2 regions of the Pantoea sp. X-Soil-ISGK-285 genome follow, and region 2 is predicted to be linked to the other one. Evidence: predicted binding sites of a transcription regulator. Region 2 holds the regulator's gene; the other holds the start of a gene.
What was found. Region 2 encodes PhoB, which activates phosphate uptake and scavenging genes when phosphate is short. Its sites were predicted from a motif close to CTGTCATAAAACTGNCNNAT; they were not measured.
Positions count from the first base shown of each region.

Region 1 (10,641 bases), 1.2 Mb from region 2:
CACTCTATCTGGCGGAGATTGCGCCTGAACGTATTCGTGGCTCAATGATTTCGATGTACCAGCTGATGCTGACCACTGGCATTGTCGTGGCCTATCTCTCCGACACCGCGTTCAGCTACAGCGGTAACTGGCGCGGGATGCTCGGCGTGATCGCCATTCCGGCGGTGATCCTGTTTATCGGCGTGCTGTTTCTGCCCAACAGTCCGCGCTGGCTGGCGGCGCACGGACGCTTTAACGAGGCGCAGCGGGTGCTGGATCGGCTGCGTAACAGCAGCGAACAGGCCCGGGAGGAACTGGAAGAGATCCGGGAAAGCCTGCAGGTGAAGCAGCGCGGCTGGTCGCTGTTCCGTTCTAATGGCAATTTCCGCCGCGCGGTGTGGCTGGGTATGCTGCTACAGGTTATGCAGCAGTTTACCGGCATGAATGTGGTGATGTATTACGCGCCTAAAATCTTCAACATCGCCGGCTTCTCCAGCACCAGTGAGCAGATGTGGGGCACGGTGATTGTCGGGCTGGTTAATATGCTGGCCACGCTGATTGCGATCTTCTTTGTCGATCGCTGGGGTCGCAAGCCGATGCTCACCACCAGTTTTCTGGTGATGGCGGTTGGCATGGGCGTGCTGGGAACGCTGTTGCACATCGGCGTTGAGACAGATTTCCGCAAATACTTTGCTGTCGCGATGCTGCTGATGTTTATCGTCGGCTTTGCGATGGCGGCCGGGCCGGTGATCTGGCTGCTCTGTTCAGAGATTCAGCCGCTGAAAGGGCGTGATTTCGGCATTACCGCCTCCACCACCACTAACTGGGTCGGCAATATGATTGTTGGCGCCACCTTCCTGACCATGCTGGATCAACTGGGTAATGCCAACACCTTCTGGTTCTACGGCGCGCTCAACCTGGTGTTTATCGTGCTGACGCTGATGCTGGTACCGGAGACCAAACATGTGACGCTGGAGCACATTGAACGCAATCTGATGAAGGGTAAAGCGCTGCGTGACATCGGGGCGTAACCGCCCCGCTTCAGCCTACCACTGCAGTTGCTGGCCGGCGTAATCGACATAGTGATGACCACCGCGACCGCGCCACTGGATCAGCTGCTGGACGATACCGGCGGCACTCTCTTCTGCCGTCAGGGGCGCACTCTCGCCGCCCATATCCGTTTTCACCCAGCCGGGATGCAGCGTCAGCAGCGTCCCGCTCTGCGCTTCCACTGCCGGAGTCAGCGTGCGGCTCAGCATATTCAGTGCGGCTTTGCTTGCCGAGTAAATCGGCATCTGCGCCTCCGGATTTTCATTCAGGCTGCCGAGCTGAGATGAGGTCAGCGCCAGCACGCCTTCCTGTTTCAGCAGCGGCAACAGGATCTCTGCGCTGCGAACCGGGGCTATCGCATTGGTCAGGAACAGTTGCGCCAGCACCTGATCGTCACTCTGCGACACCTTCTGGTGCGCAGGCCCGGAAATCCCGGCGTTAATCAGAATCGCATCGAACGACTTGCCACTGAGCTGGCTGGCAAACTGTTGAACCGCTGATGAGTGGGTCATATCCAGCGAATGCCAGTGAATGTCTGGCCGGTTACCCTGCTCCGGGATGCCACTGCGATGCGTGGCCGTGACCTGCCAGCCCTCATCGGCAAAGGCCTGCGCCACCGCCAGACCGATACCGCGTGAAGCACCAATAATCAGAACATCTTTTTGCTGAGCCATATTCATTCCTCGTTGATTGTCTCGTCACAAGCTTAACGGTAAATCGGCCCAGGCAGCGGCCAGTTGTGCTTTTTAGCCAGACGACCGCACTGCAGGTAAAACCCCACGGCGTAGCGCTGTTGATGGTTTTCCATCATTAAATCGCTTTATCTTTTACTTTTAACCGGTTAGAAGAGATAAACAGTCTGGCAGGCAGCAGTCAATTTGCCATTTTCGCATGGAGTCTGAATGAAAAAGCTCACCTTAGAGGTGGTGGCAAAAATGGCAGGCGTCGGGATTGCGACGGTCGATCGGGTGCTGAATGAGCGCGGCGGCGTCTCCCTGGAGACCAGCCGTAAAGTCCTGAAAGCCGCACGCGAAGTGGGGCTGAAGCGTCTGCTGCCAGAGGAGTACCAGCATCCGTGGCAGATTGAGGTGTTCCTCAGCAATAACGGCTCATCCTTTTTTCAACAGCTCACCACCCATTTCAGCGAGGTCGCCAGTCAGCTTGGCTATCGCCGCCTGAAACTACACAAAACCCTGGTGGCCGAAGCGCAGCCTGAGCAGCTGGCGCAAAGCATTATCGCCCGCAGCAGCACCCGCGACGGCATCATTGTTTTTGCGCATGACTCGCCGCCCATCTATCGGGCACTGGCGCTGTGCCGCAGCCGCAATGTGCCGGTGATCACCATCGTCACCGATCTGCCCGATGCCGACCGCTTGTGTCATGTTGGTATCGACCAGTATCAGGCGGGACGCACAGCCGGACTGCTGATGAGTAAGACAGTGAATCAGCCCGGCGACATTATGATGGTCAGTGGCCGTTTTGATTACCGCGCCCATCGTCAGCGCATCGCGGGATTTCGTGAGGCCATGGAGCAGCGCGCGCCGCAGCGTCATCTGCGTGAAGTGCTGTCGGGTCAGGATCAGCGGGAAACCATTCGCAGTGAACTGGCTCGCCATCTGCGTCCGTCGCAGGCGATTGCAGGGGTCTATAACACCGGGATGGGGAATAGTGATGTCAGCGACACCCTGCGCGCCCACCAGTTGCTGGGTAAATGCACCTACATCACCCATGAGCTTTATGATGTCACCCGCCAGCTACTGCTGAACGATGAAGTGGCTTTTACCCTGGATCAGCATGCTCAGCAGCATGCCCGTTTAGCGATTGATCTGATGCTGAGTCATCTCGAAACCGGCTATCAGCCGGATGTCTATCAGGCGGGCAAAGTGGCCTTTCGGCTGTTTACGGCGGAAAATATGGTGTGAGGTGGAATCTGTTTCCCCTGATGAAGCGCTGTCATTAAGGGAAACAGATCGGGCTCGATTAACCCGCGGCATCCCGGCTTTTATCGTCCGGGCTGTCCGCATCGCCATTACCCTGGCTCTTCTCCACTTCCTGCGGATGTCCCATCGAAAGCGCAGCCGCACTGGCCGGGTCGAACAGCGACAGACTCTCAATCTGGTCAACCATGATCACTTTACGGAACGACATCGCATCTTTGGGTTTCGAGTCGAGCGTGATGTCGTGCTCGGCGTACCACTTGCTGTAGTTATGTTCCACCGCCAGCTTCAGCGTCTTGCTGTCGCGATATCCGCTCAGCATCGGGATCAGCACGATATTTTTGGTGCTCTCATATTCAAAAGTCGAAGCATGAATCATGCCGATGTAAATGCGGCGCGACTTCATTGTAATCCACGCCAGTTCGCCCTCTTCCATGCACTGAAATAACAGTTGCTCCACACCATTAGAGCGTGACAGCTGCTGATAGAGGTCTTTACGACCGGAGACGTTCAGTCGTGCACTGCCTGCCCAGTTTGAGCGGTAAAGGCAGAGAAGAATGGCAAAGGTGAGCATGATCACCACGGGAGCCTGGATGCCCAGGAAACTCCAGTTCATAAACTCCACCTGCCACTTCAGGTGGACGCCGGGGATCATCTGGACGGCGTTGGCGATGCCGGAGATACAGAGCAGCACCAGCCAGATGATACCGGTCGCAAACACACCCTGCAGGACGAAAATACAACCGTAAAGCGCGACCAGGAAATAGACATCCCAGCCCGACGAACGACGGATTTTAAAGCGGCTGTTCAAATCACGGCTGGTGTACCAGTAACCACTGACCATCAACACCATAAATATTGCGGTACCCACCTCACACTCCCTTTAACGTATTCACGTGGCGGGCAAAATCTTCATGGACTTCCTCGCTCAGCGTGTTGACCGAGATATTGCCGTTTTCATCAATAATGATGCGCTCACCTTCAGCGATCGAGTCGTTGATATCCTGACGGGTCATGATCTGCAGAAACTTATCCGGACTGGCAAAGACCGACTTAACAAATTTAAACATAGCGATCCACTTGTTGGCCTTAAAATTGAAGTATGTGACCGAATCCACACTCTCGCCTGTTTAATTTCGGGTGAAATTTCTTAAAATCAATTAATTAGCGAAGCGGTAGTCACCTTGCCCATGCCGTTTTCCGCTGAAATCTTCAACGTAACCAGCAGCATGGCGTAGCAGCATCGTATTTTTACCGTGCAGGTCTGCAACGACGTCACATCGCCTCTCTGCCAGGAAGCGCTAAGCTCATTGGTTAGCCGCTTTCTGTCACCCTGTCTGAAACGCATCGAGGAATGTTTGCATGAAACTACGAACACTGGGCCGTACCGGTCAGCGCGTCTCCGAAATTGGCTTTGGCGCATGGGCCATTGGCGGAACCTGGGGGGAAGTGAGCATGGAGGATGCCAAAGCCGCGCTGAATGCTGCGCTGGATGCGGGCATTACCTTTATTGATACCGCCGATGTCTATGGCGATGGCCGTTCCGAAAAAATCATCGCAGAGGTGCTGAATCAGCGCGGCGGTGAACGTCCGTTTGTCGCCACCAAGCTGGGGCGTCGCCTCTCGCCACATGTGGCTGAAGGTTACAATGCTGAAAACCTCAACGCCTTTATTGACCGTTCACGCGAGAACCTGCAAACCGACACGCTGGATTTAGTGCAGCTGCATTGCCCGCCGACCGAGGTCTACTACAACCCGGACGTCTTTGCGGTGATGGATGAGATGGTCGCTGCCGGAAAAATCCGTCACTACGGTGTCTCCGTTGAGAAAGTTGAAGAAGGTCTGAAGGCGCTGGAGTTTCCAAACGTCTCGTCAATTCAGCTGATCTACAACATTTTCCGCCAGCGTCCGGCTGAACTGCTGCTGCGTGAAGCGAAACGCCGTGATGTGGCGATCATCGCCCGTGTACCGCTGGCGTCGGGCCTGCTGACCGGCAAAATGCGTGCCGACAGCGTATTTGCCGCTGACGATCACCGCGCCTTTAACCGTAATGGCGAAGCGTTCGATAAGGGCGAGACCTTTTCCGGCGTGCCTTATGAGGTGGCGCTGGAGGCGGTTGAAGAGATTCGCCGCTTTGTCACTGGCGACACCACCATGGCGATGTTTGCCCTGCGCTGGATCCTGATGAACGAAGATGTCAGCGTGGTGATCCCTGGCGCGAAAAACCGCGAACAGGCTGAAGCCAATGCCCGCGCCAGCGATGTCGATGCGCTCTCTGCAGATACCATGGCGGCGCTGAAGCAGATCTATCAGGAGAAGATCGCGCCTCATGTGCATCAGCGCTGGTAAGCGCCTTACAACGCCTGGGCGCAGGCCCAGGCGGAACTCCACGCCCACTGGAAGTTATAGCCGCCCAGCCAGCCGGTGACATCAGCCACTTCACCAATAAAGTAAAGTCCCGGTACCGCGCGCGCCTCCATCGTTTTCGAGGAGAGCTGTGTGGTATCCACACCGCCCAGCGTCACTTCAGCAGTTCGATATCCCTCGGTGCCGTTTGGCTGAATGCGCCAGGCGTGCAGCGTCTGCGCCAGCTCGGTTTGCTGTTTGCTGTTGAGCTGCTTCAGGGTGATATCCGGCACCACCTTCAGCGCCTGTAATACTTCCACCAGACGCTTCGGCAGGATTTTCGCCAGGCTGTTCTTCAGGCTGAGATTCGGGTGTGCTTCACGCTGCGCCGTCAGAAACGCCTCAAGCGGCGTGGCAGGCGACAGATCGATGGTGACGAATTCTCCGGGTAGCCAGTAGCTGGAGATTTGTAACACCGCCGGGCCGGAGAGGCCGCGGTGGGTAAACAGCATCGCCTCTTTGAAGCGGGTGCCATCCTGCGCATCGATAGTGGTCTCCAGCGCGACGCCTGACAGCGTCTGCAACTGCTCCAGCAGCGGCTTGTGCAGGGTAAAGGGCACCAGCGCCGCCCGCGTCGGAAAGACGCTCAGCCCGAACTGCTCCGCTATTTTATAGCCAAACGGCGTGGCGCCCAGGCCTGGCATCGACAGACCGCCGCTGGCGATGACCAGCTTCTCCGCCTGAACCGTGCTGCCGTTAAGTTGCAGAGTATAGCCGCTTTCATCGCGCGCCACGCTGAGCACTTCACTGCGCAGCCGCAGGGTGACATTGCCCTTGTCACATTCGGCCAGCAGCAGATCGACAATCTGCTGGGCGGAGTCGTCGCAGAAGAGCTGGCCCAGGGTTTTCTCATGCCAGGCGATGCCGTGGCGATTAACCAGATCGATAAAATCCCACTGGGTATAACGCGCCAGCGCCGATTTACAGAAATGAGGATTGTGCGACAGATACGCCGCCGGTTCGGTGTAGAGATTGGTGAAGTTGCAGCGGCCACCGCCAGACATCAGAATTTTACGTCCCGGCTTTTTGCCGTTATCCAGCAGTAACACGCGGCGTCCCCGCTGCCCGGCCTGGGCGGCGCAGAACAGCCCTGCGGCACCGGCACCAATGATGATAACGTCAAACTGTTCCACTACGACTCGCTCACTTAACTGGAAAGGCGCAGATTGTAGTGATCTGCTCACTGAGACGCCAGCGTCAAAAAAATGCCGCAAATGTGTCATATTGTATCTGTCTAATATCTAACCCTTTTTCTCTGAGTTACCCTTACGCCTTACATCGAAAGGTTAAATTAGCGCTATATTTTCCTTTCCCATACAGCACGTTGTCGCGGATAATGCGCCGCGTTCATGTCCTCCAAAAATGGCGTAACGTTTATGCTACATCTGTTTGCTGGTCTAGACCTCAGTACTAGCCTGTTATTGGTTCTTGCCCTGCTGTTTGTATTGTTTTACGAAGCGATCAACGGTTTCCACGACACGGCCAACGCAGTTGCGACGGTCATCTATACGCGTGCCATGCGTGCCCAGCTTGCTGTGGTCATGGCGGGTGTATTTAACTTCCTTGGCGTGCTGCTCGGTGGATTGAGTGTCGCTTACGCTATTGTTCATATGCTTCCCACCGATCTGTTGTTAAACGTTGGATCGGCTCACGGTCTCGCCATGGTGTTTTCTATGCTGCTGGCGGCGATTATCTGGAACCTCGGCACCTGGTATCTCGGTCTGCCAGCCTCCAGCTCCCATACGCTGATCGGCGCCATTATCGGTATCGGTCTGACCAACGCCCTGATGAGCGGAACCTCGGTGGTTGATGCGCTCAACATCCCGAAAGTGCTGAACATCTTCCTTTCTCTGATCCTGTCGCCGATTGTCGGCCTGGTGATGGCGGGCGGCTTAATCTTTATACTGCGTCGCTACTGGAGCAATACCAAAAAGCGTGCGCGTATTCATATGACGCCTGCTGACCGTGAGAAGATCGACGGCAAGAAAAAGCCGCCGTTCTGGACCCGTATCGCCCTGATTGTTTCGGCAATTGGCGTGAGTTACTCCCACGGTGCGAATGACGGTCAGAAAGGGATCGGCCTGATCATGCTGGTTCTGATTGGCGTGGCACCTGCTGGTTTCGTGGTAAATATGAATGCCTCCGGTTACGACATCACGCGAACCCGCGATGCAGTCAATCACCTGGAGCAGTATTATCAGCAGCATAACGCCTCGCTGACCCACATCATCCAGATGGCACCGCCTAAGCTGCCCACGCCGGAAGAAGTACCAGCAACCAGCCCGCAGGAGTTCCATTGTGACAGCGCGCGCGCATTACAGGCGGTACAGGGTGCGCAGGTGTTGCTGAATAACCTGCAGAGCTACGATCAGCTGACGGTTGATCAGCGCGGTCAGATGCGTCGTCTGCTGCTGTGTATCTCCGATACCGCCGATAAAGCGGCTCGTCTGCAGGAAACCTCGCCAGATGACAAACGCTTCCTCAATAAGCTGAAAAGCGACCTGCTTGGCACCATCGAGTATGCGCCTATCTGGATTATTGTGGCCGTCGCGCTGGCGCTGGGCATCGGCACCATGATTGGCTGGCGTCGTGTTGCCACCACCATTGGTGAGAAGATTGGTAAAAAAGGCATGACCTATGCGCAAGGAATGTCAGCACAGGTGACAGCAGCGCTGTCGATTGGTGTCGCCAGCTATACCGGCATGCCCGTCTCCACCACGCATATCCTCTCTTCATCGGTTGCCGGTACCATGCTGGTCGACGGTGGCGGGCTACAGAGCCGGACCATCAAGAACATCGCCATGGCGTGGATCTTCACCCTGCCGGTCTGTATTCTGCTGTCAGGTTCGCTCTACTGGATTGCCTTAAAACTGGTGTGATGCCAGCAAAAAAAAGGGCGACGCAAGTCGCCCTTTTTTAATGCCAGATCGCCAGCGCCACCAGACTGATGACCACCAGTCCGCACAGCGCACTGGTCAGCATAAACTGCCCCCGCACCCGCTCGCAGCGCCGAATAAACTCATCGTCATGATGATCGAGATAGCGCTTTGCCCAGATATAAGTGACCAGCCGCACCTGCTTGCTCGGCTGGCCATGAGAGGTGAAAAAACCCGCCCCATCGACATACTGATACAGCAGCGGATCACAACCGCGTAAGACCGCCAGCAGAGCGCGCAGGGATGAAAAATAGCGCGCCATATTCACGATACACACCACGCAAAGCGCCCAAAAAAGCGCAATAGTGCTGATCATATTCTCCCCCTCCCGGCTGGAATCGCAGCAACAGGCCCAGCGTCAGACACTGAGTCCACCTGCAGAAATAACCAGCCACTGAATCACCGGACTGCGAAAGTTTTTCGACCCCCTGAGCGGTTGCGAATCGGACCGCCTTTTTTCAGTGTAGGAGAAATCTTTACATTTTTTCCAACGATGATTTTCGTTCAGCGCGAGTAAATCTGGCATAGCCTTGATCTTATTCATAAGCCAGGCGGCAACGGCAGCATTTACAGTGGGAGAAGGCTATACTGAGGACATAACAACATCATCACCTGCAATGCAGGTAGACACTTTGGTGGCGCTCATCGCCCGCTCGCGCAAGGGATTTCGCTAAGCTGTGACGCGGCAGGAACACCGGATGCCATCCTTAACCTCGTGAAAGGAGTTTTATCATGGCTTATAAACATATCCTGATTGCAGTAGACCTTTCTCCCGAAAGCCAGTTGCTGGTGGATAAGGCCGTCTCGCTGGCTCGTCCGTACGATGCCAGAATTTCCCTGATTCACGTTGATGTCAATTACTCCGACCTCTACACCGGCCTGATTGATGTCAACTTAGGGGATATGCAGAAGCGTATCTCTGAAGAGACGCATGCGGCGCTGAAAGGGTTGTCAGATGCGGCGGGCTACCCGATCAGTGAGACGCTGAGCGGCAGTGGCGACCTCGGCCAGGTACTGGTTGACGCGATCAAAAAATATGACGTTGACCTTGTAGTATGTGGTCATCATCAGGATTTCTGGAGCAAGCTGATGTCCTCAGCCCGTCAGCTGATCAACACCGTGCATATCGACATGCTGATTGTGCCGCTGCGCGATGAAGACGAGGCGTAATTTCGCCGTATAAATGATTAAAGCCGGCGCAGAGCCGGCTTTTTTATGCTTTAAAGCGGTGGGTAAATATCAAAGCGATGGCTTTTGGTTACCACGGCCGCCTGCGTCACAATACCCGCCAGCGGCGGTGCATAGTCTGGCCGTTTAACCACGATGCGTTTCTTCGCCAGCCGACGAGCGGGTTCCAGTAATGCGTCAGCATCTTCATCCGGCCCCACCAGCGACTGAAACACCCGCATCTCCTTTTTCACCAGCGCACTTTTCTGGCGATGGGGATACATCGGATCGAGATAGACCACATCCGGCGGCGGCGTGATATCCCCCAGCGCCTGCGCGCTGGCCGCATGAATCAGCGTCAGCCGATCGCGCAGCCAGGGGCCAATTTCCGCATCCTGATACCCGCGCTGCAATCCATCTTCCAGCAGCGCAGCGACAACCGGATGACGCTCCAGCATTCGCACCCGGCAGCCCAGCGCCGCCAGTACAAACGCATCTCGTCCCAGCCCGGCGGTGGCATCGACCACATCCGGCAGATAACCGCCTTTGATGCCGACCGCTTTGGCGACGGCTTCGCCGCGTCCACCGCCGAAGCGACGGCGATGGGCCATCGCGCCAGTGACGAAATCAACAAAAATGCCGCCCAGCTTTGGCTCATCACGCTTGCGCAATTCAAGGTGCGTCGGGGTCTGCACCAGCGCCAGCAGTGCGTCTTCATCGTGCTCCAGCTGCCAGCGCTGCGCTAAACGTGATAAGGCGCCGTCTCCGGCGCCTGATTCATCGAGCAAACAGATTTTCACGAACCGACTTATCCCTGAATGCCGTAATGTTCCAGCATCGCATCGAGCTTCGGTTCACGGCCACGGAAGCGTTTGAACAGTTCCATCGGCTCTTCAGAACCGCCACGGGTCAGGATGTTATCCAGGAAGGACTGACCGGTTTCACGGTTGAAGATGCCCTCTTCCTCGAAGCGGGAGTAAGCATCCGCCGCCAGCACGTCTGCCCACAGATAGCTGTAGTAACCCGCCGCATAGCCACCGGCAAAGATGTGGCTGAAGGCATGCGGGAAACGGCCCCATTCCGGACCCGGAACCACGGCCACGCGGCTTTTCACTTCGCGCAGGGTTTCCAGAATCTGTGCACCTTTCTCCGGATTAAACTCGGTG
Region 1 covers NZ_AP035938.1:3,843,681-3,854,321, forward strand. Annotated here, with positions in the region: gene AC6I8B_RS18180 (sugar porter family MFS transporter) at 1-1,010, shown strand, start outside; gene AC6I8B_RS18185 (SDR family oxidoreductase) at 1,026-1,703, opposite strand; gene AC6I8B_RS18190 (LacI family DNA-binding transcriptional regulator) at 1,932-2,951, shown strand; gene AC6I8B_RS18195 (hypothetical protein) at 3,010-3,837, opposite strand; gene AC6I8B_RS18200 (hypothetical protein) at 3,839-4,036, opposite strand; gene AC6I8B_RS18205 (aldo/keto reductase) at 4,329-5,315, shown strand; gene AC6I8B_RS18210 (BaiN/RdsA family NAD(P)/FAD-dependent oxidoreductase) at 5,321-6,505, opposite strand; gene pitA (inorganic phosphate transporter PitA) at 6,749-8,251, shown strand; gene uspB (universal stress protein UspB) at 8,289-8,624, opposite strand; gene uspA (universal stress protein UspA) at 9,041-9,478, shown strand; gene rsmJ (16S rRNA (guanine(1516)-N(2))-methyltransferase RsmJ) at 9,529-10,275, opposite strand; gene prlC (oligopeptidase A) at 10,284-10,641, opposite strand, start outside.
Region 1: a site for PhoB is predicted at 6,567-6,586, ahead of pitA (inorganic phosphate transporter PitA). Genes of this name have one in related genera too.

Region 2 (10,641 bases):
ACGCTGCAGATCGCTGAGGTACTCCTGGGTGGTGACTTCGATGTCGAGCCAGGTCGGCTTCTCCTGCTCTGCCGTGCTGAAGGCATTTAACTGTTCTGCAATCTGCGCCAGCGATCCTTTCAGCACCTGCATCGGCTGCGCCTGTGGCACCACCAGCGGCGTGACCGATTGCAGGCCGCTGGTGGTGAGTTCCAGCAGGAAGACGCTTTTTTCTGTGCCCAGCTCGTCAAAGCTCAGCGGAATCGGTGAGCCGCTGTAGCGGATATGCTCGCTGCCCGCGACGCGCTGGGCGCGATGAATATGCCCCAGTGCGATATAGTCAGCCGCGGGAAACACGCTGGCCGGGAAGGCATCCAGCGTCCCGATATAGATGTCGCGCACCGAATCGCTCTGGCTGACGCCGACGGTGGTGAGATGGCCGGTGGCGATAATCGGCAGTGCATGGCCCAGCGCCTGGGCGGCGGTGAATCGCTGCTGATAGTGGTGGGCGATCGCTTCCAGCAGCGAGGTCTGCTTGTCGCGTCCCGACTGACCCGCCCGGCTGCGCAGGATATCGCGCGGCCGCAGATAGGGAATCGCACACAGCAGCGCGCCCGGCTCGCCCTGGCGGGTGTTGAGCAGCAGCACATCATCCTTCTCCTGCGGGGTGGCGATCACCCGGGTATTGAGACAGGCGAGCAGCTCACGCGACTCATTCAGCGTGGCAACGGAATCGTGGTTGCCCGCCAGCACAATCAGCTGACAGCCGCTGGGCTGCAGCGCCACCACAAAGCGGTTGAACATTTCGCGGGCGTAGCTGGGCGGTGTACCGGTATCAAACAGATCGCCTGCGATGATCAACGCATCCACCTGATGCTGTTCAATCTGGATCAACAGCCAGTCGAGAAATGCCTGATGTTCGGCTGCCCGACTTTTGTTGTAGAAGAACTGCCCCAGATGCCAGTCCGCAGTATGAATGATGCGCATGATGAGTCCCTGCCGTTGTGATTCGCCCGGCGATTATACTGGCTCTGCGGCCAAAGCAAAAAATTGTCGCTGCGCTGTCATAAATGATTACCAGTGAGGTTACAGGCAGGTTATGTTTTTCATAAAAGTGTCACAAATCTGACGCATAATGGCGCCGCGAATCTCAGTGACATCCGTCATAATCAGCAGGAGTAATAATGGCTAAGCGCATTTTGGTTGTGGAGGATGAAGCCCCCATCCGTGAAATGTTGTGTTTTGTTCTGGAGCAGAACGACTATCAGCCAATCGAGGCGGAAGATTATGACAGCGCCGTTGGCAAGCTGATTGAACCCTGGCCCGATCTGATTTTGCTGGACTGGATGTTACCCGGTGGCAGCGGTATTCAGTTTATCAAACATCTGAAACGCGAGGCGATGACACGCGATATCCCGGTGATGATGCTCACCGCGCGCGGCGAAGAGGAGGATCGGGTGCGCGGCCTGGAAGTGGGTGCCGATGATTACATTACCAAACCCTTTTCACCTAAAGAGCTGATGGCGAGGATCAAAGCGGTGATGCGCCGTATTTCGCCGATGGCCGTGGAAGAGGTGATTGAGATGCAGGGGCTGAGTCTGGATCCCTCCTCACATCGCGTGATGTCCGAAACCACGCCGCTGGAGATGGGTCCCACCGAATATAAGCTGCTGCACTTCTTTATGACCCACCCGGAACGCGTTTACAGCCGCGAACAGCTGCTGAACCACGTCTGGGGCACCAATGTGTATGTGGAAGATCGTACTGTCGATGTTCACATCCGCCGTTTACGTAAAGCGCTGGAAGTGTCCGGCCACGATCGCATGGTACAAACCGTTCGCGGAACAGGGTATCGTTTCTCTGCCCGCTACTAAACGGAGCCTTAACCGTGCTGGAACGCCTCTCCTGGAAGAGATTACTGACAGAACTGCTGCTGGTCTGTCTGCCCGCAGTGCTGCTGGGCCTGCTGTTCGGCGGTCTGCCCTGGTGGCTGCTGCTGAGCGTGCTGACGGTGCTGTTGTGGCATTTTCACAATCTGATGCGGCTGTCGCACTGGCTGTGGATCGACCGCACCATGACGCCACCGGCCGGGCGTGCCAGCTGGGAACCGCTGTTTTATGGTCTTTACCAGATGCAGCTCCGCAACCGGCGGCGACGGCGTGAACTGGGCAATCTGATTAAGCGTTTCCGCAGCGGTGCCGAGTCGCTGCCGGATGCGGTGATCCTGACCACCGAAGAGGGCACCATTTTCTGGTGTAACGGCCTGGCGCAGCAGCACCTGGGTCTGCGCTGGCCGGAAGATAATGGCCAGAATATCCTCAATCTGCTCCGTTATCCGGAGTTCTCGCGCTATCTTCGCCAGCGCGATTTCGACAAGCCGCTGACGCTGGTGCTGAACAACAAACTTCATATGGAGTTCCGCGTCATGCCCTACAGCGAAGGGCAGTGGCTGCTGGTGGCGCGTGATGTCACGCAGATGCATCAGCTGGAAGGGGCGCGCCGCAACTTCTTTGCCAACGTCAGCCATGAATTGCGCACACCGCTCACGGTGCTGCAGGGCTATCTGGAGATGATGAACGACTCGGTGATGAGCGAGCCTTCGCGCAGCAAAGCGCTGCACACCATGTCGGAGCAGACGCGCCGCATGGACAGCCTGGTCAAACAGCTGCTGACGCTGTCGCGCATTGAAGCCGCGCCCGCGATCGATCTGAAAGAGAAGGTCGATGTGCCGGTGATGCTGAAACTGCTGCAGCATGAGGCGGCAACGCTGAGTGGCGGCCGTCACGACATCCATTTCCATACCGATCCCCATCTGAAAGTGTTCGGCAACGATGAACAGCTGCGCAGCGCCATCTCCAATCTGGTTTACAACGCGGTAAACCACACACCGGATGGCACGCGAATTGATATCAGCTGGCTGCGCGGCAAACAGGGGGCTATCTTCCGGGTGTGCGATAACGGGCCGGGCATCGCCTCAGAACATATTCCGCGTCTTACCGAGCGTTTCTACCGGGTCGATAAAGCGCGTTCGCGTGCGACCGGCGGCAGCGGGCTGGGGCTGGCGATAGTGAAACATGCTCTGAGCCACCATAACGCCCGGCTCGATATCACCAGCGTGCCGCACAAGGAGACCTGTTTTACCTTTACGCTGCCAGCGAGGTTGATTGTCAGCAGCGTGATGCAGGAGAATGCCGTTCATTAATTGCTGCCGGATCTCCCTGATGCGCATCCTTCTTTTGTTGATCGTTACTCTGCTGCCGGGCCTGGCACTGGCCCAGCCCGGCGCGCTCTCCGGCAATCTCAGCAGCGTCGGATCGGATACGCTGGGTTATCTGATGACGCTGTGGGGCGAAGATTTCAGTCGCCAGGCGCCGGGCGTCAATGTCCAGGTTCAGGCCTCCGGCTCTTCTACTGCGCCGACCGCGCTGGCGGCAGGGGCAGCACAACTCGGTCCGATGAGCCGCCCGATGCAGGCAGATGAACGCCAGGCCTTTGAGGCGCGCTACGGTTATCCGCCGCTGGCGGTTCCGGTGGCTATGGATGCGCTGGTGGTAGTGGTGAATCAGCGCAATCCGCTGCAGCAGATAGAACCGCGTCAGCTCGATGCCATCTTCTCGATTACCCGTCTGTGTGGCGCACACAGCGTGCCGCTGCGCTGGGGCGATCTCGGCTTAACCGGCGCGCAGTGGAGCAAACGGCCGATTCAGCGCTATGGACGTAACTCCGCCTCCGGCACATGGGGTTTCTTCAAGCAGCAGGCGCTGTGTAAAGGTGATTTTCGCAGCGACGTGGCGGAGTTTCCCGGCTCGGCCGCAGTGGTGCAGGCGGTGGCCGGTAATTCACGCAGCATCGGCTACGCCAGTTTTGGCTTTCATCTCAGCGGCGTAAAAATGCTGGCGGTGATGAATGATCAGGGGCAGGCGATTACCCCGGATGCCGATGCCATCCGCAGTGGCCGTTATCCCTGGGCGCGCCCGCTCTATCTCTATGTGAATAAAGCGCCCGGCAAACCTTTGCCGCCGCTGGTGGCCGCGTTTCTGCAGCAGGTACTTTCGGCGCAGGGACAGCGGCGGGTCAGTGAAGCGGGCTATCTGCCGCTCTCTGACAGTCAGATGACGCAGGCGCGCGCCGCGCTGCGTTAATCTCCCACACGTGAATTTTTTTCATCATCACTGAATTTTCTTCAGTTGCAGAAGAAAGCCGCCCATGCCACTCTGTGTTCAGACATGTAGCCATCCAGATGGCTATTTATATGAGGATGCAACTATTTCCTGCCGTCATTAACGGCAGGAGAGACAGGAGTGATCATGCAAAGAGAAACCGCCCCGTTCCGTGCCGATACCGTTGGCAGCTTTCTGCGTCCCGCCGCCATTAAGCAGGCGCGCGAACAGTTTGCAGCCGGAGAGATCGATGCGGCTGCCCTGCGCCAGGTTGAAGATGAGGCGATTCGCGATGTGGTGGCGAAACAGCAGGAAAACGGTCTGAAAGTGGTCACTGATGGCGAGTTTCGTCGCGGCTGGTGGCACTTCGACTTCTTCTATGGCCTGAATGGCGTAGAGCGCTATGAAGCGGAGCAGGGCATTCAGTTTAATGGCGTGCAGACCAAAGCGCATGGCGTGAAAGTGGTGAGCAAACTCGGTTTCCCGGCGGATCATCCGATGCTGGCGCATTTCCGCTTCCTGCAGAGTATTGCCGGTGATGCGGTGCCGAAGATGACCATTCCCAGCCCCAGCGTGCTGCACTTCCGTGGTGGCCGCAAGGTGATCGACGCGGAAGTCTATCCCGATCTGGCGGACTACTTCGACGATCTGGCGCAGACCTATAAAGCGGCTATTCAGGCGTTTTATGACGCGGGCTGCCGCTATCTGCAACTGGATGATACCGTCTGGGCTTACCTCTGTTCTGAGGATCAGAAGCGCGATATCCGGGCGCGTGGCGACGATCCTGACCAGCTGGCACAGACTTATGCTCAGGTGTTGAATAAAGCGCTGGAAGGTAAACCTGCCGATCTGACCGTGGGTCTGCATGTCTGTCGCGGCAACTTCCGTTCAACCTGGATCTCTGAAGGCGGCTATGGGCCGGTCGCAGAAATCCTGTTCGGCAGCGTCAACGTGGATGCCTTCTTCCTGGAGTATGACAACGCCCGTTCCGGCGGTTTTGAACCACTGCGTTACATTAAGCCAGGTCATCAGCAGGTGGTGCTGGGCCTCATCACCACGAAAGTGGGTGAACTGGAAGATCCGGCGCAGGTGAAAACCCGGCTGGAAGAGGCGGCGCAGTATGTCAGTCTGGATCAGATCTGCCTCAGTCCGCAGTGTGGTTTTGCCTCAACCGAAGAGGGCAACAGCCTGACCGAGGCGCAGCAGTGGCAGAAGATTCGCTTAGTGGTCGATATCGCGAATCAGGTCTGGTAGTGCTGTAACGTTGTGCAGACAGGCGCGTAAAACGCGCCTTTTGTGTATCTTCAGACCCGTTTATGCGGGGATTTCTCACGCTCTGTCTATTATTTAGGCACATCATCTTGTGTGCCTGCTGCAAAAATTAACGCTATCCACTGCCTTTTGAAAAAATGGCGGCATAACCTTCTGGTTTTCCGATCCCGTATTGCCTTTCACCGCTATAAACGTTTTACTTAGCGCCGTTGTCGATCCATCCCTCTGTGAACAGAATAAAAGCAGCTTAAATCACCTGCGCTTTACCCTGCGACGAGCATAATGCGCTGACATTGTCAGCCTGGTCGTGGTTTACACGCAGCGAGGGGACAACACTAACCCAACTTCCACCGCAACATCAGTGACAGGCCGTATGACACATCGTTTAACTTCGAAGGACATTCTCGCGCTGGGCTTTATGACATTCGCCCTGTTTGTTGGCGCGGGCAACATCATTTTCCCGCCTATGGTCGGTATTCAGTCTGGCGAACACGTCTGGACTGCCGCGATTGGTTTTCTGATTACCGCAGTCGGTCTGCCCGTGATGACCGTGATCGCGCTGGCCCGCGTCGGCGGCGGCGTGGATGCACTCAGCACCCCGATTGGCAAGGTCGCTGGCATCGTGCTGGCCACCGTTTGCTATCTGGCTGTCGGGCCGCTGTTTGCCACACCGCGTACGGCCACGGTCTCGTTTGAGATGGGTATTGCCCCGCTGACCGGTGATGGCGCGCTGCCGCTGTTTATCTATAGCCTGATTTACTTCACGCTGGTGATTGGCGTATCGCTCTATCCCGGCAAGCTACTCGACACGGTAGGGCACTTCCTTGCGCCATTAAAAATTATTGCGCTGACCGTGCTGGGTGTTGCTGCCCTGGTGTGGCCTGCTGGCGGCACGGTTCCGGCTACCGCTGATTATCAGCGTGCGGCCTTCTCCAGCGGTTTCGTCAATGGCTATCTGACCATGGATACGCTGGGCGCGCTGGTATTTGGCATCGTGATTGTCAACGCCGCCCGTTCGCGTGGCGTCGATAATGCCGCGTTGCTGACCCGTTACACCGTGCTGGCGGGGTTAATCGCCGGTCTGGGCCTGACGCTGGTCTACCTCTGCCTGTTTAAGCTGGGCGCGGGCAGCGGTGCGCTGGTGGATCAAAACGCTAACGGTGCAGCGATTCTGCACGCGTATGTTCAGCACACCTTTGGCAACATGGGCAGCTTCTTCCTTGCCGCGCTGATCTTCGTCGCCTGTATGGTGACCGCCGTAGGCCTGACCTGTGCCTGTGCGGAATTTTTTGCGCAATACCTGCCGTTATCGTATAAAACGCTGGTGTTTATTCTGGGTCTGTTCTCCATGGTGGTGTCGAATCTCGGCCTGAGCCACCTGATTCAGATCTCCATCCCGGTACTGACGGCGATTTATCCGCCCTGTATCGTGCTGGTGGTGCTGAGTTTCACTCTCAACTGGTGGAATAAGAGCAGCCGGATTATCGCGCCAGCCATGTTAATCAGCTTGCTGTTCGGTATTGTTGATGCGATTAAAACCACCGGGTTTAAAGATTTGCTGCCCGCTTTCAGTCAGAATCTGCCGCTGGCCGATCAGGGTCTCGCCTGGTTGCCGCCGTCGCTGGTGATGCTGCTGATTGCCGCTGTTATTGATCGGGTGAAAGGGCCGGAACAGGTGACCGTTCACTCGTAGCAGAGAGCACTGATTTTTCTTTAACCACGGGCCTGCCCGTGGTTTTTTCATTTCACAGGTACAGGTTGTTATGCAAGAAACCAACAAGCTCAAACGCGGACTGAGCACGCGCCACATCCGCTTTATGGCGCTGGGATCGGCGATTGGCACCGGGCTGTTCTACGGTTCCGCTGACGCGATAAAAATGGCCGGACCGAGCGTGCTGCTCGCCTATATCATCGGCGGGGCAGTGGCTTACATCATCATGCGCGCACTGGGTGAGATGTCCGTTAACAATCCTCAGGCCAGCTCCTTCTCACGTTACGCGCAGGACTATCTTGGGCCGATGGCAGGCTACATCACCGGCTGGACGTACTGTTTTGAAATCCTGATCGTGGCGATTGCGGATGTCACGGCGTTCGGCATCTATATGGGCGTCTGGTTCCCTGAGGTGCCGCACTGGATTTGGGTGCTGAGCGTGGTGCTGATCATCGGTGCCGTCAATCTGATGAGCGTGAAGGTGTTCGGCGAAGTGGAGTTCTGGTTCTCCTTCTTCAAAGTCGCCACCATTATCGTGATGATTCTGGCCGGTTTCGGCATGATCATCTGGGGTCTCGGCAACGGCGGCCAGCCGACCGGCATCCACAATCTCTGGACTAACGGCGGCTTCTTTGCTCACGGCGTAGTCGGTATGCTGCTGTCGCTGCAGATGGTGATGTTTGCCTATGGTGGCATCGAAATCATCGGTATCACCGCCGGTGAAGCGAAAGATCCGGAGAAGTCGATTCCGCGCGCCATCAACTCGGTGCCGTGGCGCATTCTGGTGTTCTACGTCGGCACGCTGTTTGTGATTATGTCGATCTACCCGTGGAATCAGGTAGGAACTTCGGGCAGCCCGTTTGTGCTGACCTTCCAGCATTTGGGTATTGCGGCGGCTGCCTCTATCCTCAATTTTGTGGTGCTGACCGCGTCACTCTCGGCGATTAACAGCGATGTGTTTGGCGTGGGCCGCATGCTGCACGGGATGGCGCAGCAGGGACATGCGCCGAAGGTCTTTATGAAGGTCTCTTCGCGCGGGATTCCGTGGGTGACGGTGGTGGTGATGATGTTCGCCATGCTGATTGCGGTTTATCTCAACTACCTGATGCCGGAAAAAGTCTTCCTGGTGATCGCCTCGCTGGCGACCTTTGCAACAGTGTGGGTCTGGATCATGATTCTGCTGTCGCAGATCGCGTTCCGTCGCAAAATTGGTAAAGAGGCCGCCAGTAAGCTGCAGTTTGCGCTGCCAGGCGGCAGCTGGACTGCTGGTGTCGGCGTAGCCTTCCTCTGCTTTATTATCGGTCTGATTGGTTATTTCCCCGATACCCGCATTTCCCTCTATGTCGGTATGGTGTGGATAGTGGTGCTGCTGCTGGGCTATAAGCTGGTTCGTAAACCCCGCTAATCTCCTGTTCTGCTCTCTCATTCGTGGGGGAGCAGAACACGCTATTTCCCGCGCTTTTATATTCCTGCTCATCTGATTATTTATGTGACCCAATCCACAATATGGAATCCTGTTATCAGGAGCAAAACGCCTTCCTGCGAAATAAGTTTATGTCCCGGTTTATATCCATGAATGCGTATTTTAATTGGCAGTGAATGTGGCCGATAGTGATAACCGGGCAGGGGCGATAAGGGAGATTCAGAGAAGTGAGCGTGCAGTCACACAGGCGCTGGCGGGCAGCAGTAGCGGGGCGTGTAAGAAATAAAAAACGGCGAAACCAGTCGCCGAAATATTCAAGAATTACAGGAAAATAGTTAATAAAGGGATGATTGACGGGTCTATCGTAAAACAAAACGAGTGGCGCTGATAGTCAGGCGATTTAAATAAGAAAAGGTCGGAATGGCGTTAATTAACAGCGGTTAACATTATTCAGGCCGCGTTGATGCTGCGGCCTGAATTTGATTAGCCACAGACTCAGGGCAATATAACCGAAACCGGCAGCACAGCGCTGTTATCCAGCTTTTTCCGTAGCTGAGTCAGCGTGGATTGATAAGGGCAGAGCAGGCCGACATCGGTGATTCTGCAGTCAGGCTGATGCCACTCCTGACGTAATAACGGATGTTTATCATCAATCGGTTGCAGCTGACGAATCCCATCCAGACTCTGCGCCTGGAAATAGAGCCGCAAAAAACGTTCGCCGCTGCGGGTGTCGCGCCAGCGCTCCAGCACCAGACTACTGCCCGGTGGAATGTTGCCGCGTGAATAGCCTGGCAACTGCCAGCTAAAGCCCATCAGGGTGCGCACCATCGCAATATTGGTGTCATGTGCCACCAGAATCAGCCAGCGGCCCGGCGCGCTATCGGAAGCAATCGCCTCCAGCAGGGCGTTGAGCAATATTGAGCCACGGCGCTGTGCCTGATAGAGCACGTCGTTGCTGAGATCGTAGTTTGCGGTCAGCAGCGGCAGCAGCGTGGTGATCTGCGCGGCCGAGGTGATGTGTCCCCAGGCGAGCTGGTCCAACGGCAGGTTTTCGCTGTAGCCCAGTCGCAGCGTCTCCACCATGCTTGCCATCACACTCAGCCCGTAAACGTATGTGTTGCCGTTACGGGTTTGCCGGAACGACCAGGGCGCATCAAAGAGGGGGCAGTCAGTAGCTGGCGGGCAGACGGCGGCTTTCAGCTGCTGAATGGCGGGTTGCAACTGCTGTTGCAGCCGCGCCAGATCGCCCGCTTTCTGCTGCTTAGCCGCCAGCTCCTGAGCAGGATCGGTGTGGGTGACCGTCAGCTTTTCACTCTGGAACAGGGGATCGACATCGCCCGCTACGTGATGCACCGGCACGCCGCAGCCGGGAAAGGCCCCGTCAGTCAGCGCTGCGGCCGTGGCACGGGTGCGCTGCAGCGGACTGGCGCGCACGTAGACCTGTGCCGCATCAGGACAGCCCGCGCCCAGCAGGCCGAGCTGGCGATAGTGCTCGCCTTCCCAGCGGCCTTTATTGACCACCGCGCTGTAGCCATGACCGGTCAGCTCGCCATCGGCGGTGGTCCACTGCGTCCAGGGTTGCTGGCTGGCGGCTTCAATCTCTTTGCGATTGCCGGGGGTGGGCGGACGGACACCGTGACGGCTCAGTTCGACCACCTTCTCCAGCTGGTAATCCGCCGCCTGTGACGCCGGACTTAACAGCCAGAGAGAACAGAGGATCAGCGCGCAGCGGTACAGGCCTGGCAGCGTCATTTACTCCTCCAGCGCGCGATTACCGGTCAGCGCTTTGATTTTTGGATAAAGAGTCGCATTGGCCAGCAACACCGGGTTGCCGTTTTTTAGCCCCTCGTTGCGCAGATAATCATTAGTGACGCCGCCCGCTTCGCGCATCAGGACGATGCCCGGCAGACTATCCCAGGGATGCATATGCGCTTCATAGTAGCCAATCAGTCGCCCGGCGGCCGCCCAGGCGCTGGTCAGCGCGGCAGAACCGATGCGAATAAACATGCCACCCTGTTCAGTTAAGCCGCTAATCAGGCGCGAGACGCTTTCGGCAGGGGTGCGACTGGAGTTGCTGATGCCGAGCAAACCCTCGT
Region 2 covers NZ_AP035938.1:975,101-985,741, forward strand. Annotated here, with positions in the region: gene sbcD (exonuclease subunit SbcD) at 1-966, opposite strand, end outside; gene phoB (phosphate response regulator transcription factor PhoB) at 1,164-1,853, shown strand; gene phoR (phosphate regulon sensor histidine kinase PhoR) at 1,868-3,181, shown strand; gene AC6I8B_RS04475 (PstS family phosphate ABC transporter substrate-binding protein) at 3,201-4,121, shown strand; gene AC6I8B_RS04480 (cobalamin-independent methionine synthase II family protein) at 4,287-5,393, shown strand; gene brnQ (branched-chain amino acid transporter carrier protein BrnQ) at 5,785-7,104, shown strand; gene proY (proline-specific permease ProY) at 7,175-8,527, shown strand; gene AC6I8B_RS04495 (histidine-type phosphatase) at 9,041-10,297, opposite strand; gene AC6I8B_RS04500 (inositol monophosphatase family protein) at 10,298-10,641, opposite strand, start outside.